Regions from separate parts of the Bradyrhizobium sp. SZCCHNGR1005 genome, predicted to be linked through region 1. Evidence: predicted binding sites of a transcription regulator. Region 1 holds the regulator's gene; the other holds the start of a gene.
What was found. The regulator PhoB, encoded in region 1, activates phosphate uptake and scavenging genes when phosphate is short. The targets are predictions, from matches to a motif close to TGTCATNNANCTGTCAT.
Positions count from the first base shown of each region.

Region 2: a site for PhoB is predicted at 1,037-1,053, ahead of QXZ85_RS33495 (UDP-2,3-diacylglucosamine diphosphatase). Genes of this name have one in related genera too.

Region 1 is NZ_JAUEZC010000006.1:48,017-51,362, reverse strand. Features, by position in the region: gene QXZ85_RS23950 (GcrA family cell cycle regulator) at 147-659, shown strand; gene phoB (phosphate regulon transcriptional regulator PhoB) at 926-1,630, opposite strand; gene phoU (phosphate signaling complex protein PhoU) at 1,646-2,362, opposite strand; gene pstB (phosphate ABC transporter ATP-binding protein PstB) at 2,468-3,289, opposite strand; gene pstA (phosphate ABC transporter permease PstA) at 3,286-3,346, opposite strand, start outside.
Region 2 is NZ_JAUEZC010000019.1:17,644-20,989, reverse strand. Features, by position in the region: gene QXZ85_RS33500 (hypothetical protein) at 1-43, opposite strand, end outside; gene QXZ85_RS33495 (UDP-2,3-diacylglucosamine diphosphatase) at 1,077-1,895, shown strand; gene QXZ85_RS33490 (threonine/serine dehydratase) at 2,002-2,991, shown strand; gene QXZ85_RS33485 (hypothetical protein) at 3,029-3,346, opposite strand, start outside.

The sequences.
Region 1 (3,346 bases):
AAGAGTTCGGTGGTTCGGCGTACACGTCCGGGCGCGCATCTCGCGCCCGGCGAGGGCTAAGGGATTCTGCGAGCAGGGATTTTCGTGAGTTTGGCACCGCAGCGCTGTCCCGAAACTGGCCAGCGAAACGCGAAGGGAAAGGTGCGATGACGGTATTGACCTGGTCAGACGATCGCGTCGAGCAGTTGAAAAAGCTCTGGGAGGCCGGACTGTCGGCCAGCCAGATCGCAGCGGAGCTCGGAAATGTGACGCGCAACGCCGTGATCGGCAAGGTCCACAGGCTCGGCCTCTCCGGCCGTGCCAAGAGCCCTGCCGCCGCCGCTCCGCGTCAGCGCAAGGCCCGCCCCGCTCAGCCGATGATGCGGGTGGCCCGCCCGGTGGCGCGCGGCAACACCGCGCTCGCCCAGGTGTTCGAGGTCGAGACGGAGCCCGATCCGATCACCTTCGACAATGTGGTGCCGATGAACCAGCGGCTGTCGCTGCTCGAGCTCCGCGAAGGCACCTGCCACTGGCCGGTCGGCGATCCCGCCAGCGCGGACTTCTTCTTCTGCGGCGGCAAGGCGCTGAACGGCCTGCCCTATTGCGCGCAGCATTCGCGCATCGCCTATCAGCCCGCGGCCGATCGCCGTCGTCACCCCGGCAAGAGCCCGGCACGCTGATCTGTTGCGCATCTTGGACGCGCTGTTAGCTCAGCCATCAGCTGTCGTCCCCGCGAACGCGGGGACCCATAACCACCGGCGGGCGTGGTTATGATGGATGTTAGCTACAGCTGCAGCTCTATCATCAGCATTTGCGGTTATGGGTACCGGCGTTCGCCGGGATGACGGCGGCGCACGTTGCAAGCGCGCTTGTCATGACAAAAAAGGCGGAGCCGAAGCTCCGCCTTTGATCGGGTGCTGTTTGTCGCTGCGCGATCGCCCTCAGCTCACGATTCCGCCTTCGCAAAGCGGTCGTCGAGCGCATAGCCCGCGCCACGCACGGTGCGGATCGGATCCTGTTCGCGTCCCGGATTGAGCAGCTTGCGCAAGCGTCCGATGTGCACGTCCACCGTACGCTCGTCGATGTAGATGTCGCGGCCCCAGACGCTGTCGAGCAGCTGCTCGCGGCTGAACACGCGGCCCGGATGTTCCAGGAAGAACTCGAGCAGCCGATATTCGGTCGGCCCGAGATCGATCGGCCGGCCGGAGCGGGCGACGCGGCGCTTCTCGCGATCGAGCTCGATGTCGCCATAGGCGAGCACGGTGGCGAGCCGTTCGGGGCTCGCGCGACGGAGCAGACCCTTCACGCGGGCCAACAGCTCGGGCACCGAGAACGGCTTGACGATGTAATCGTCCGCCCCGGTGGCGAGCCCGCGGACCCGCTCGCTCTCCTCACCGCGCGCCGTCAGCATGATGATCGGCAGCTGCTTGGTCTCGGGCCGGGCGCGCAGGCGCCGGCACAGCTCGATGCCGGACAGCCCCGGCAGCATCCAGTCCAGCACCACGAGATCGGGCACCCGTTCCTTCAGTCGCGTGTCGGCGTCGTCGCCGCGCGCAACCGTCTCGACCTCGTAACCTTCGGTCTCGAGATTGTAGCGCAGCAGCGTCGTCAGCGCTTCCTCGTCTTCCACAACCAGAATGCGCGCACTCATCGCTCAGCTTCTCTCTCAGTTTCCGGGGGCGGTGGCCGCGAAGGACGTCATGTCGCCCTTCGGACGCTTGTCGATCATCGGCTGGCCTTCGATCATGTAGAACACGGTTTCCGCGATGTTGGTCGCATGATCGCCGATCCGTTCGATGTTCTTGGCGCAGAACATCAGGTGAATGCAGAACGAGATGTTGCGGGGATCTTCCATCATGTAGGTGAGCAGCTCGCGGAACAGCGAGGTGCAGATGGCGTCGACCTCCTCGTCGCCCTTCCACACCGTCATCGCCGCCGGCAGATCGTGGGCGGCATAGGCGTCGAGCACCGACTTGACCTGCGACTGCACCAGGTCGGTCATGTGCTCCAAACCGCGGATCAGCTTCAAGGGATGGAAATCGCTCTCCAGCGCGGCGACGCGCTTGCCGATGTTCTTGGCGAGGTCGCCGATCCGCTCGAGGTCGGTCGCAACCCGCATCGCGCCGACGATCTCGCGCAGGTCCACCGCCATCGGCTGCCGGCGGGCGATGGTGAGCACCGCGCGCTCCTCGATCAGCCGCTGCAGACTGTCGATCTCGGCGTCCGTCTGGATCACCCGCTCGCCGAGCGCGACGTCGCGCCGCACCAGCGCGTCGACGGAATCCACGATCAGCCGCTCGGCCAAGCCGCCCATCTCCGCGACCAGCCGCGTCAGCTCCTGCAGGTCGCTGTCAAACGCCTTGACGGTATGTTCACTGGCCATCTCTATCTCCTCGGCAATGCCGTCGTAGTCCGGCGCGTCAATTCGGGTCTCGCTGCCTCAGCCAACTGCCCCTTGCCGACCGATGCAAGGGGTCCGTTTCCGGCATCAGCCGAAGCGGCCGGTGATGTAGTCCTGGGTCCGCCGATCGCTCGGCGAGGTGAAGATCTTGCTGGTATCGTCGAACTCGATCAGCTCGCCGAGATACATGAAGGCGGTCTTGTCGGAGACGCGGGCCGCCTGCTGCATGTTGTGGGTCACGATCGCGATCGTGTAGTTGTCCGACAGCTCCTGGATCAACTCCTCGACCTTGGCGGTCGAGATCGGATCGAGCGCCGAGCACGGCTCGTCGAACAGGATCACCTCGGGACGCACCGCAACGGTGCGGGCAATACAGAGACGCTGTTGCTGGCCGCCGGAAAGGCTCAGGCCCGAGGCGTTGAGCTTGTCCTTGACCTCGTTCCACAGCGCGCCGCCGCGCAACGCCTTCTCGACGCGGTCATCCATCTCGGATTTGGAGATCTTCTCATACAGGCGGATGCCGAAGGCGATGTTCTCGTAGATCGTCATCGGGAACGGCGTCGGCTTCTGGAACACCATGCCGACGCGCGCACGCAAGAGGTTCAGGTCGAGCTTGGGGTCGAGGATGTTGGTGTTGTCCAGCATCAGCTGGCCTTCGGCGCGCTGGCCCGGATACAGATCATACATCCGGTTGAAGATGCGCAGCAGCGTGGACTTGCCGCAGCCGGACGGTCCGATGAAGGCCGTCACCCGGTTGGTTCCGAGCGACAGGTTGATGTTCTTCAGCGCATGGTGATCGCCGTAATAAAAGTTCAGGTTCCGGACCGTCACCTTCGCCGGAGCGTCCGGCAAGGATTTGTTCGGAATGACGCCCGCCGGACTTGAGACGGAAACAGACATGTCGGTCATTTTGCGCTCCTCTCGGCGCCCAGAATGCGGGCCCCGATGTTCAGGGCAAGTACGGTC
Region 2 (3,346 bases), on a different contig from region 1:
TCGGCAGCGCCAGAGCGAGCGCCGCAGCTATCGTTCTTGTCATGACCAGTCCCCCCCCAATGATCACTGGCGATGCCGGCCTGGCGCGGCCGAAGCGCCACAACTGGATTCAAGCTGTAGCCCGAAGGGGACCCTTGAGGCCATCTGTTTCGACCCGGCCGTCGTCTGTCGGGCAAATCAGGACGCAACGATAAGGTTAGCGTATCTCGGCGAGGCTGCGGAAGCCTCGAAACCGTCCGCGCGCAGGGGCGAAAATCGCCTGAGCGATCAAGCTGATTTGGCTGGTCCAGATGCGGCGCGAAAAATAATTGGCTTTCGTTTTTTCGGAAATTGGTGTCCTATTCCCTCGTCCCGTGCTCACGAGGAGGGGCGCTTCGCGATCGTCACGAACGTTGAGCGCGGGATGCGGTGGGCGCATCGGGTTGCAGCGTGGTCTTCCACGCCGACGAACAGCTTGATGCGCACGGTCAAGTCATGTGGTTCTGACATCCCGGTGCTGATGTCTGCGCAACGCGCGGAACGCGCGTTGTCGCTACAGGGGCAAGAAAGCCGGTCCCTGGGGAGAGCATGAAGCAGCCGTTAAAGCCATCGCGCAGGGAAGGCCGGAGCATCTGGCTGAGACCTGTGGTGACCGCCGCGTGCATTTTCTTTCGCACGCGGGCCATGGGTATCAGCAGATACCCGGCCTTCCCTGTGCCCTCCGATCGATAGGAGGGTGGAGCTAGCTGCAAAACTCGGACGCCATGCGCCGCGAGAACGGGATTGTATGTGGTGGCGTCGTTACTTCGTTTGCGCCCGCAAATGGCGCAATGGAACGAAACCCTCAGTCAAGCTTTTGGTCAGCCGCTCAAGGAAAAAAGGCCGAATCTTTGTGCAAAACCAATGCGGGCATTTCCCCCATAAAGCACCCCTTCTGTCGCCTGATTGTCGCATCGCGCTGTTATCGCGGGTAAACGGCAAGGGATACCTGAGTCGTCACGCGAGCGGCTTTCAGCAGCGGTCCGGACGGGGGATGCGCGCTAGCAGCGACGTCGCTCGTCATTGGTTTGTCATCAGAAGCTGTTAGGTGGGCGCGCATGGGAATTGAGAACGCTGCAGGTGAAGAAAGCCCGGACCGGCGCTTTCGCACGCTGTTCATCTCCGACGTTCATCTTGGGGCCCGCGGTTCGCAGGCCAATCTCCTGGTCGATTTCCTCCGCCATCACGACGCTGATACGATCTATCTGGTCGGCGACATCGTCGATGGCTGGGCGCTGAGGTCGAGCTGGCACTGGCCGCAATCCCATAACGATCTGGTGCAGAAGATGCTGCGCAAGGCGCGCAAGGGCGCCAAGGTCGTTTATGTGCCCGGGAATCACGACGAGTTCCTGCGTGGCTATTACGGCACGCATTTCGGCGGCATCGATGTGGTCGAGAACACCGTGCACACCGGCACCGACGGTCGCCGCTATCTCGTGATCCATGGCGATATCTTCGACCTCGTCGTGCAGAACGCGCGCTGGCTCGCCCATCTCGGCGACAGGGCCTACGACTTCGCCATCCAGATGAACCGGTTCGTCAACTTCTTCCGGCGCATGTTCGGTGTGCCCTATTGGTCGCTGTCGCAATGGGCCAAGCAGAAGGTCAAGAACGCGGTCAACTACATCGGCGCGTTCGAGACCGCGCTCGCCGCCGAGGCGCGCCGGTACGGCTGCGACGGCGTGATCTGCGGCCACATCCATTACGCCGTGATCCGCGACGAGCAGGGCATCCGCTACATGAACTGCGGCGACTGGGTCGAGAGCTGCACCGCGCTCGCCGAGCACGAGGACGGTACCTTCGAGATCATCACCTGGACCGACCAGTTGCGCAAACCGGCCCCCGTGCCGCGGGTGACGGCGCGCGCCGCGGCGTGACGAACGGGCCGCAAGGGCAGGGGCCGTCTGCTCCCGCCGTGTGGCCTGAACTGGGTTGATGCCTGCGGGCTTGCGAGGCGGTCCCGGGGCGCGGTAAAGTCGTAGCATGACCATTCAGGCTTCGATCCCTACCGTCACTGCGGCCGACATCGACGCGGCCGCGCGCGTGCTCGCACCCGTCGCGGTGCGTACGCCCCTGCTGGCCTCGCCCGTGCTCAGCGAGCGGCTGAACGCGCACGTCTTCGTCAAGCCGGAAGTGCTGCAGCGGACCGGCTCGTTCAAGTTCCGCGGCGCCTACAATAAACTGGCGTCGATCCCCGAGAGCGCACGCGGCAATGGCGTGGTGGCGTTCTCCTCGGGTAATCATGCCCAGGGAGTCGCGCATGCCGCGCAGCTGCTGAAGATGCATGCGACCATCGTGATGCCGACCGATGCGCCGGCCGCCAAGCGCGAGCGCACCAAGGCCTTTGGCGCCGAGGTCGTGCTGTACGACCGGGATCGCGAGGACCGCGAGGCGATCGCGCGCGAGATCGCCGGCAAAAGCGGCGCGACGGTGGTGCCGCCTTATGACGATCCGCTGGTGATCGCCGGTCAGGGCACCGTCGGCCGCGAGATCGCGGAGGATCTGACTGCGCTCGGCCTCGCGCCAGGCGTCGTCGTGGTGCCGGCCTCGGGCGGCGGACTGGTCGCGGGGGTCTCGACTGCGGTGAAGGCGAAGTTTCCGCAGGCCGAGATGATCGTCGCCGAGCCGGAAGGATTTGACGACCACGCCCGCTCGCTGCGCGCCGGACAGCGCGTCGCCCACGACGCCAAGGGCCGTACCATCTGCGATGCGCTGATGGCGGCGATGCCCGGCGAGATCACCTTCGCGATCAACGGACGGCTGCTGTCGGGCGCCGTGTCGGCCTCGGACGAGGAGGTGGGCCGCGCCATCGGCTTCGCGTTCCGCGAGTTGAAGCTCGTGGTCGAGCCGGGCGGATCGGTGGGCCTCGCCTCGCTTCTCGCCGGCCACATGGATGTGAGCGGAAAGATCGTCGTGATCGTGCTGTCGGGCGGCAATGTCGACGCCGATCTCTACGCGCGGCTGATCGCCTGAAACGCGCCGGACTTGCGCGCAGCCGGACGCGGCCGCGTCACGAGAAGAAGGCGACCTTCTCCGGTTGCGTCATGCGCCGGATCGGCATCAGCGGGTCGTTGGCGGTAATTGGCTTGCGCGGCAGGAGGCCGTTGGCGAGCAGCGCCGAGCCCAGCGATGGTTCGTAAGACGGTTTGAGCATGGCTTGAACCGCCGTTGCGACCGCCGGCTGGGGCGCAATCGCTGCGGCGGGTTCGGGCGGCTCCGGCATGACCGGAGCAGGCTGAACGAACTCAGGCGCCGCCGCAACCTGCGGCTCGGGGGCGACCACGAGTGGCAACGGCTGCGGGGCAGGGGTGACCGCCACGGAGAGGGG